3 regions of the Psychrosphaera aquimarina genome follow, and region 2 is predicted to be linked to each of the others. Evidence: predicted binding sites of a transcription regulator. Region 2 holds the regulator's gene; each other region holds the start of a gene.
What was found. Region 2 encodes MetJ, which represses methionine synthesis genes. Its sites were predicted from a motif close to TAGACGTCTAGACGTCTA; they were not measured.

Region 1 (3,295 bases), on a different contig from region 2:
TGATTAAAGCTGAATGTAAGTGATTTTTTAGATCCATAAAAAGTTCGTTTAGCCCAAGTCTTAAGTTAATACTAGAGACTAATGAAGTGAATGCAATCAAACAAAATATTTAAATTGATTATAGGGCGATAGTTTTATTTTTCAGATAATAAAAAACCCTGACGTGCAGGGTTTTTATTAATTATAGATTAGGTTATAAACCAGCATCCGATCTTAAAGCTTCAACTTTATCCGTCGCTTCCCACGGGAACTCAGGACGGCCAAAGTGACCATAAGCTGCAGTAGCTCGATAAATTGGACGTTCTAAATCTAACATTTGAATTAAGCCATATGGTCTCAAATCAAAGTGTCTACGAACTAATTCAATTAATTTATCTTCGCTTAACTTGCTTGTTCCAAATGTTTCAATACTAATAGACGTAGGTTCTGCAACGCCGATAGCATAAGATACTTGTAACTCAGCTTTATCAGCTAAGCCTGCCGCAACAATATTTTTTGCAACATAACGTGCCGCGTAAGCTGCTGAACGATCAACTTTTGATGGATCTTTACCAGAGAAAGCACCACCACCATGTCTTGCCATACCTCCGTATGTATCAACAATGATTTTACGACCAGTTAAACCACAATCACCCATAGGTCCGCCAATGACAAAACGACCGGTAGGATTGATAAAGAACTTAGTCTCTTTATTTAATAAGTGGGCTGGTAAAGTTGGTTTAATAATGGTTTCCATTACCGCTTCAACTAAATCATTTTGAGCAATACTGTCACAGTGCTGAGTTGATAAAACTACAGCGTCGATGCCGACTGGTTTGCCATTTTCATATGCAAAGGTAACTTGAGATTTTGCATCTGGACGTAACCAAGGCAATGTACCGTCTTTACGTACTTCAGCTTGGCGTTTCACTAATCGATGCGAATATTCAATTGGAGCAGGCATTAAAACGTCAGTTTCGTTACATGCGTAACCAAACATAAGACCTTGGTCTCCAGCGCCTTGTTCGTGTAGTTCTTTACGGTCAACACCTTGATTAATATCTGGTGATTGTTTACCTATTGTATTTAAAATTGCACATGAGTTTGCATCAAACCCCATGTCCGAATGGACATATCCAATTTCACTTACAGTTTTACGAGTTAACTCTTCAATATCAACCCAAGCGCTAGTAGTGATTTCACCACCAACCATAACCATGCCAGTTTTAACATAAGTTTCACAAGCAACACGTGCTTTAGGGTCTTGTTCTAAAATAGCGTCAAGTACAGCATCAGAAATTTGATCTGCAATTTTATCAGGATGCCCTTCAGACACAGATTCAGAGGTAAATAAATGTTTAGCCATTAATAATCTCACTTTGTAAAATCCAATTTGAAACTGAATTTGAGGTTTTTAAATGTCGAATACAGTAATTTTAATATAAAAAGGATACAAACACCTAGAACTTTCTGCGTCTAGACGTCTATACGTTTTAAAATTGATGGAGTTTAGTGTTATAAAATCGTTACACTTATGTGAAGTTGTAAAAAATAGTTACAAAATAAATATAACTATTTTTGGAAATATTGATTTAGATCCTTTATAAACAGGGAACTTTAAAATAGGAACTTATTGAATGACGATTATCACTCATCTCACAAAGCCAAGGTTTAGTTTAGCTAAAACTTTAATATCTTCAGCTGTAGTCTTTACTTTATCAGCTTGTTCAAGTAACTCATCAGAATCAGATATAGCCGTAAAAGCCAATCCCAAAATGGCAACGCAAGCAGCTAAAATTGAATACGTTCGTAATGTAGAAGGGATTGATGAATATACCCTTACCAATGGTATGAAAGTGTTGTTATATCCAGATCCTGCACAGCCAAAAACATTAGTGAATATTACCTATCGTGTTGGTTCTATCCACGAAAATTATGGTGAGACCGGTATGGCTCATTTGTTAGAGCATATGTTGTTTAAAGGCTCTACAAGTTATAAAGAAATTGATAAAGAGTTTAATAAGCGTGGCATGAGAGTAAATGCTACAACTTGGTTAGATAGAACTAACTACTTCGAACTTTTCGAGTCTAATGAAGAGAACTTAGCTTGGGCTTTAGGAATGGAAGCAGACCGTATGGTTAACGCAACCTTCTCAAAAACTGAATTAGAAAGTGAAATGACAGTTGTACGTAACGAAATGGAACGTGGTGAAAATAGTCCATTTAGAATGTTAAGTGCGCGTATGGGCTCAACAGCATATTTATGGCATAACTACGCAAACTCCACCATTGGAGCTCGCTCAGATGTTGAAAACTTTCCGTTTGCCAAACTTCGTAAATTCTACGATAAACACTACCGCCCAGATAATGCGGTATTAACTATCGCAGGTCGTTTTGATAAAAATAAAACACTGGCTTTAATCGAACAAACATTTGGAATGTTGGCTAAACCAGCAACTGAAATAGAAAAACTGTATACGGTAGAACCTGTACAAGACGGTGAGCGTATAGTGAATTTACGTCGTACAGGCGAAGTGCCTATTGTTGCTGCGCAATATCATGTGCCTTCAGCACTTCATGAAGATACGCCAGCTATTCAAGTTTTAGTTCAGTTGTTATCTGATAATGCCCGTGGACGTATGCAAAAAATGTTAGTAGAGCCTGGTGTTGCATCAGGTACTGGCGCTTATTCTTATTTAAGAAAAGATCCATCAGCGCTTACTATTATTGCTCAAGGTTTTAAAGGCAAAGATATAAATGAAATGGAAACGGCGTTATTAACATTAGCCGAAGATATTAAAACAAAGAAAATTTCAGCCACAGAAGTTGAACAAGCGAAAGTATCTATTTTAAAAGAAACGGAAGACGGGTTACGAAATGTAACTTCGGTTGGTATGGAATTATCAGAGTTTATTGCAATGGGGGATTACCGTTATATATTCTTCTTCCGCGATTTAGTTGAAAAAGTAACGGTAGAAGATGTGCAACGTGTTGCTGAGAAATATCTAATTGAAAGTAATCGTACTTTAGGGCGCTTTATTCCAACTAAAGACCCTGTAAGAGCAGAAATCACACCAGCTAAAGACATCAACGAAATTTTAGCGACTTATAAAGGCCGTGAAGCTATCGAAGCGGGTGAAGTATACGACAATAATGTTGAAAACATCACAGCTCGTTTACAAGAATTTAATTGGAATGTGGGCACTACGTTAAGTGTTTATCCTAAAAAACTACGTGGTGGTGAAGTTCGAATCGAAATGACATTACCGACTGGTAACATTGATTCACTTAAAGGTTATGAGCAAGACTTTAAATT
Region 2 (3,295 bases):
CAGTTGCCGTGATCAGTAATGGCACTGCCATCCTGGGCTTAGGTAATCTTGGACCGTTAGCTTCAAAACCGGTAATGGAAGGTAAAGCATTATTGTTTAAACGTTTCGCTAATATTGATTCGTTTGATATTGAAGTTACCCACAATACGACCGATGAGTTTATTAATACAGTTGCCAGTATTGCCGATTCGTTTGGCGGAATTAATTTAGAGGATATCAAAGCCCCAGAATGTTTTGAAATTGAAAAAGAATTAATCAGCCGTTGCAACATTCCTGTGTTTCATGATGACCAACATGGAACTGCAATCGTTACATCCGCTGGTATGTTAAATGCGTTGGAAATTCAAGGCAAGGCTTTGCACGATTGTACTATTGTATGTCTTGGTGCAGGTGCAGCCGCTATCGCGTGTATGGAGTTGTTGATTAAATGTGGTGCGCAACGTGAGCGAATATACATGTTAGACCGTCAAGGTGTCATTCACACTCGTCGCGATGATTTGAATGAATATAAAATGCGTTTTGCTAATAATACGGACAAACGCACATTAGAAGAAGCAATCACAGGTGCTGATATATTTGTTGGTGTGTCAGGTGCCAATCTATTAACCGCGGAAGCGTTAAAGTTGATGGCCCCAAATCCTGTTGTTTTTGCGTGTTCTAATCCTGATCCAGAAATTCAGCCTGAATTAGCTATGTCTGTTCGCGACGATTTAATTATGGCAACAGGCCGTTCAGATTATCCAAATCAAGTTAATAATGTTTTATGTTTTCCGTTTATATTTCGTGGAGCGCTCGATGTTAGGGCAACGGTGATAAATGACGAGATGAAAATTGCGGCAGTCGAAGCGATTAGACAATTAGCGAAAGAGCCGGTGCCTGAGAGTGTATTAAAAGCGGCCAATGTTAGCGAATTACATTTTGGTGCAGATTACATAATCCCAAAACCAATGGATCCTCGTTTACTAGAAAAGGTTTCAAAAGCCGTTGCTGATGCAGCAATTAAATCTGGGGTTTCAAGGATTTGATTTAACCTAATTTATTAGAGCAATAAAAAAACGCAGCTTAATGAGGCTGCGTTATTTATTTGAAAAATTAAATAAAAATTAAAATTAATTTATTTTATTCTTCAATAGTTGGTATTTCTTTACCCATTTTAATAAGAATGTTTCTTACTTCTTCTGGGATCTGCTCAGGATTTTCTTTCGCTAAGTCATTATCTGCTGGTAATGGTTGACCTGTAAATGCATGTAAAAATGCTTCACACAGTAATTCACTATTTGTAGCGTGTCGCAGATTTTGCACTTGACGACGAGTTCGTTCGTCGGTCAACACCTTTAAAACATTGAGCGGTATAGATACTGTGATCTTTTTTACTTGCTCAGATTTTTTCCCATGTTCTGCATATGGGTGAATATACTCACCGTTCCACTTTGCCATAACAAACCTATTTGTTGTGAATCCAGCTATTAATATTATTAACAACCAGGTACTAAATTTTTGAGACTGTGAAATTGTATTGAATTTATTTATTTAGTCAAATTATCGCATTCTAAAAGTTTAGACGTCTAGATGGTTGACAATACTAATAATCAGTTTATAGTTTAGCCATCTAAACGTGTAAATGTCCGAGGGTGATATGTCAAACCAGTCAATAAATAACCTTGATGCTGAAACAATTGCAGTGCAATCCGGTTTAAATTCTGACCAAAGTCACAATTCAGTTGTTGCCCCTATTTATTTGGCAACCAACTTCGAATTTGACACGATTACTAACAAACCAAATTTTGATTATAGTCGTGGTGGCAATCCAACTAGAGATCTATTAGCCCAAGCACTTGCAGAATTAGAGCGTGGTAAAGGTGCAGTCGTTACATCTTCAGGCATGGCTGCTATTAATTTGGTTTTACAGTTACTCACGCCTAACGACACTCTAGTGGCTCCTAAAGATTGTTATGGTGGAACTCATCGATTATTTACCAGTTTAGCTAAACGCGGTGGATTTAATTTAGTTTGGCTGGACTTTTACGCAGAAGACATTGAGAAACAGTTACTTCAAACAAAACCTCAAATGATCTGGTTAGAAACCCCAAGTAATCCATTATTACGTTTAACTGATATAAAACAGTTTTGCCAAGTGGCAAAACAAGTTAATGCAAAAGTTGTTGTAGATAACACCTTTTTATCTCCACTAGGGCAATCACCAATTGCGTTAGGGGCTGATATAGTTGTTCATTCTTGTACTAAATATCTCAATGGTCACAGTGATGTTATTTCTGGGGCAGTTATTTCAGCGGATGAAGAAACACACGAACAAATTAGTTGGTGGGCCAATAATACTGGCGTAACCGGAGCGCCATTTGATAGTTATTTGATTTTACGTGGTATCAGAACCTTACCAATTCGAATAAAGCAGCATAGTGAAAATGCACTTGCCATTGCGGAGACCTTATTAGCGCACAAAAATGTAACGAGCGTTAATTACCCTGGGCTACCTCAGCACCCTGATCATCAATTAGCACTTCGCCAACATAAGCAGCATGGTGGCATGGTGAGTTTTGAAATAAATGCAGATGACAGCCAAATTGATGCATTTGTGAAAAAATTAAATTTATTTACTCTTGCTGAATCATTAGGTGGCACAGAAAGTTTAATTTGTCATCCAGCTAACATGACACATGCAGCTATGGACGCAGAAGCACAAAAAGAAGCGGGTATTACCCCACAATTAATTAGGTTGTCGGTGGGGATAGAAGCTAAACAAGACTTAATCAACGATTTAGTGCAAGCATTAGACTCGTTGAATAGTTTAAAAGTTGCTTCCGCATTTTGTTCTGAAAATGAAACGTCAATAGAACTTGAAACCATCGCCACTTGCCGATTAAGTCCTGCTTTAGCAGCATTGTGGTAACTGTAGGTTTTATTAATAGGGAACGGAACGGTATAAATGACTCTGAAAATAAAAGATAGCGGCGTGAGTAAATCAAGCATGGCAGAAGTGAATATTATATTGCTTGGTAAGGGGAACGTGGGCAATGCGTGGTTATCTTTGTTTAATGAACAAAAAGCACGTTTTGCGCAAACTGTAGAGGTTAAACTGATTGTCGTTGCCAATTCAACTAGAGCGATAGTTAACCTTGAAGGGTTAACATCAAATCAATTTAATAACTTTGCTGAAGATTCAACTGTAAATGATTTAGCTGGGTTAATTGAGCAAGTTGAACAAGCGAAATTAGATAATGTTCTTGTGATTGATGTTACCGCTAGTCAACAAGTTACTCATAGTTATCCTGAGTTT
Region 3 (3,295 bases), on a different contig from region 2:
AGTTCATATTTTCCTAATGCGACTATAGCTTGTTTTATGGTTGAGATGTCAGCTCGTCGTTTAAATGTTGCAGAATTACTGTAGCGCAATAACTTATAGGAAAGGTTGATATCTCGTTCAAATATTTGGGTGACTTTAGGTAAATCGATATCAGTTGAAGATGTTTCTGCTAATAATTCCGAAAGGGTTAATTGACTCGGGGATAACGTCTTAGTTTTAACCATTTCAGGTTTTGAGAAAAAGTAACCTTGGAAGTATTTAAATCCCATTTTTTTACATTGATTAAACTCGGCTAATGTTTCTACTTTTTCTGCTAAATAATTAATATGTTTGAACTCGGCCAATTCAGTCATTACCTGTTCAACTTCTTCAAAAGACATAGCTCTAAGATCAATTTTAATTATATCTACGTAAGGGAAAAAGTGTCGCCACACTGGTTTATGCTCGTAATCATCTAACGCAATAACATAACCTTGTTTTTTTAACTCGATTACAGAAGCTAATAACTTTTTACCTGGGGTAACCGTTTCAAGTATTTCAACTACGAGTGTCTCTGGCGGTAACATGGCTGGGTAATTTTTAAGGATGGTGTCTAAAGTGAAATTAATAAAAGCTGGTTTGTTTCCCGTTAAATGGGCTAACCCTAAATTGAACTGTGATCCTTCGATTATACGAGTAGTTGCTTCGTCTTCATCTATTCCCGGAAATACATTGTCAACGCCGTCTCTGAATAGCAATTCATAAGCAAATAAATTTTTCTCAGCATCCAAAATAGGTTGGCGAGCGGCATAAAAATACATTCAATATTTCCGTGATCAATGTGTGTAAAAAGTTAAAATTAAAACAAGCGTTTTAAATAAACACTCTTTGCTTAATATAGTACTAATGGATAGTAAACACTACTTTTAAATTTAGTTTCACTTGTTGTTGGAAGTGAAATTTAGCTAGATTATTTTAAGTATCTTATGTGGCACTAATGTATTCACTGTATTTATAAATATAGCGACTTTATTGCAATAAATATAAATTTCGAATTAGTATATTTAACAATCCCTGTTTATCCATCTTACTCATAAAGAAAGCAAAAAACCAAATAGTTAAGTACAAAATATGTACTAAACTTAATTGAAATCTATTTTGTTAAGGGAAGATATGGACTCAATAATTATGATGTCTGTCGGTTATATAATTTGGTGTTGCATTGCTTTTTGTGTCGCTAAAATTTTCCGAGTTGGACATACACACGAAAAAACAATCACTTTGTTTTATGTATTGTTAGCTGCGCCTATGGTCATTATTGAGATCTTAACTGGTAAAGGTACGATTAGATAAGGTGAATATAGATAAATATCGGTGAGAAAACTCACCGTTTTTTTTACTCTTCAATTATGGACGTCTAAACATCTAGATGTTGACATTATTTCAAAATTACGTAATCTGCATATAAATCAATTTTATTCCAACGAGTCATATTCATGCCTATTAGAGTACCGGATAAATTACCTGCTATTGATGCTCTTAAGCAGGAAAATATTTATGTAATGCCAGCGCACAGAGCGGACACACAAGATATTCGTCCAATGCAGGTGGCGGTACTCAATTTGATGCCTGATAAAATAACTACTGAAGTTCAACTGGTGAGATTGTTATCCAATAGTCCGTTGCAAATTGATATTGAGCTCGTTAGGTTAGAGCATCAAACTAAAACCACATCCGAAGCTCATTTAGACAATTTTTATCGATACTTTAGCGACATAAAAGATAAGAACTACGATGGGTTGATCATCACAGGCGCGCCTTTAGGACTAAAAGATTACGAAGATATAACTTACTGGCCACAATTAAAGGAAGTATTGGACTGGGCAGACCGACATGTCACTTCTACTTTATTTTTATGCTGGGCTGCTCATGCTGCCATTTATTATCATTACGGAATTAAACATGATATCCGTGATACTAAATTAAGTGGGGTATACAAACATACAAAATGGGAATCTAAAGCGCCAATAATGCGTGGTTTTGATGATATTTTTTATGTACCGCATTCTCGTTATGGTGAAGTACCTATCAATAAATTAAATAAAGAAGCTGACTTAATTACTATTTCAGGTTCGAATGAAGTTGGTGCGTATTTAATGCAGAATAAATCAGGCACTAGGGTGTTTATTACTGGTCATCCTGAATATGACAGGTTAACTTTGCATGATGAGTATACTAGGGATGTCGATGCAGATTTAAACCCTGATATCCCCGTCAATTATTACCCTGATAATGATCCTAAACTTGCACCACAAAAGTTGTGGCAAGCTCATGGATATTTATTATTTAGCAACTGGTTAAATTATTACGTTTATCAAACGACACCTTATAACCTTAGCCAAGTAAGTGAAAACATCAGAACAGATAATTTTGCCGAATAGTCAATACAGCGCAGGAAATTAAAATGAGTAACAAAGGCAGTATACGCCCAGATCAAACCCAGCTATTAACCGAATTGTTGAATAAAAAAACCTTGATTTTAGATGGTGCAATGGGAACCATGATCCAACAATGTGGTTTGGAAGAAGAAGACTATCGTGGAACTCGATTCGCGGATTGGCATACCGCAATTAAAGGTAATAATGATCTGTTAGTTTTGACACAACCAGACATCATTAAAAACATCCATCTTCAATACCTAAAGGCTGGCGCTGACATAATAGAAACCAATAGTTTTAATGCGACTAAAACTTCAATGGCCGATTATGAGATGCAATCACTTGCAGAGGAAATTAATTTTGCTGCAGCTAAATTAGCACGAGAAGCGTGTGATGAAGTTGCAACGCCAGATAAACCAAGGTTTGTAGCTGGCGTATTAGGGCCAACATCAAAGACGTTATCTATCTCTCCAGATGTTAATGATCCAGGTTTTAGAAATATCACATTTGACGAATTAGTCGAAGACTACATTACCGCTACACTTGCTTTAATGGCGGGAGGTTCAGATATTATTTTAGTCGAAACTATTTTTGATACGTTAAACTCGAAAGCTGCATTATATGCTATTGAAGAAGCGTTTGAGCAAGCAGGGCAACGTCTGCCAATTATGATTTCAGGTACTATTACCGATGCCTCTGGTCGTACATTATCAGGTCAAACAACAGAAGCTTTTTATAATTCTATCTGTCATGTTAATCCATTATCCGTCGGTTTAAATTGTGCATTAGGGCCAGACCAACTGCGCCAATATGTTGATACCTTATCTTCTATTTGTGAATGTTTTGTGTCGGTACACCCTAATGCAGGGTTACCTAAT

Region 1: a site for MetJ is predicted at 1,449-1,466, ahead of metK (methionine adenosyltransferase). Genes of this name have one in related genera too.
Region 3: a site for MetJ is predicted at 1,390-1,407, ahead of RT723_RS13040 (homoserine O-succinyltransferase). Genes of this name have one in related genera too.

Annotation. Positions count from the first base shown of each region.
Region 1 covers NZ_JAWCUA010000007.1:130,615-133,909, reverse strand. Annotated here, with positions in the region: gene RT723_RS07225 (response regulator) at 1-37, opposite strand, end outside; gene metK (methionine adenosyltransferase) at 194-1,345, opposite strand; gene RT723_RS07215 (M16 family metallopeptidase) at 1,617-3,295, shown strand, end outside.
Region 2 covers NZ_JAWCUA010000009.1:93,136-96,430, forward strand. Annotated here, with positions in the region: gene RT723_RS11540 (malic enzyme-like NAD(P)-binding protein) at 1-1,025, shown strand, start outside; gene metJ (met regulon transcriptional regulator MetJ) at 1,120-1,437, opposite strand; gene metB (cystathionine gamma-synthase) at 1,652-2,908, shown strand; gene RT723_RS11555 (hypothetical protein) at 2,945-3,295, shown strand, end outside.
Region 3 covers NZ_JAWCUA010000010.1:251,372-254,666, forward strand. Annotated here, with positions in the region: gene RT723_RS13030 (EAL and HDOD domain-containing protein) at 1-800, opposite strand, end outside; gene RT723_RS13035 (hypothetical protein) at 1,153-1,332, shown strand; gene RT723_RS13040 (homoserine O-succinyltransferase) at 1,476-2,420, shown strand; gene RT723_RS13045 (homocysteine S-methyltransferase family protein) at 2,444-3,295, shown strand, end outside.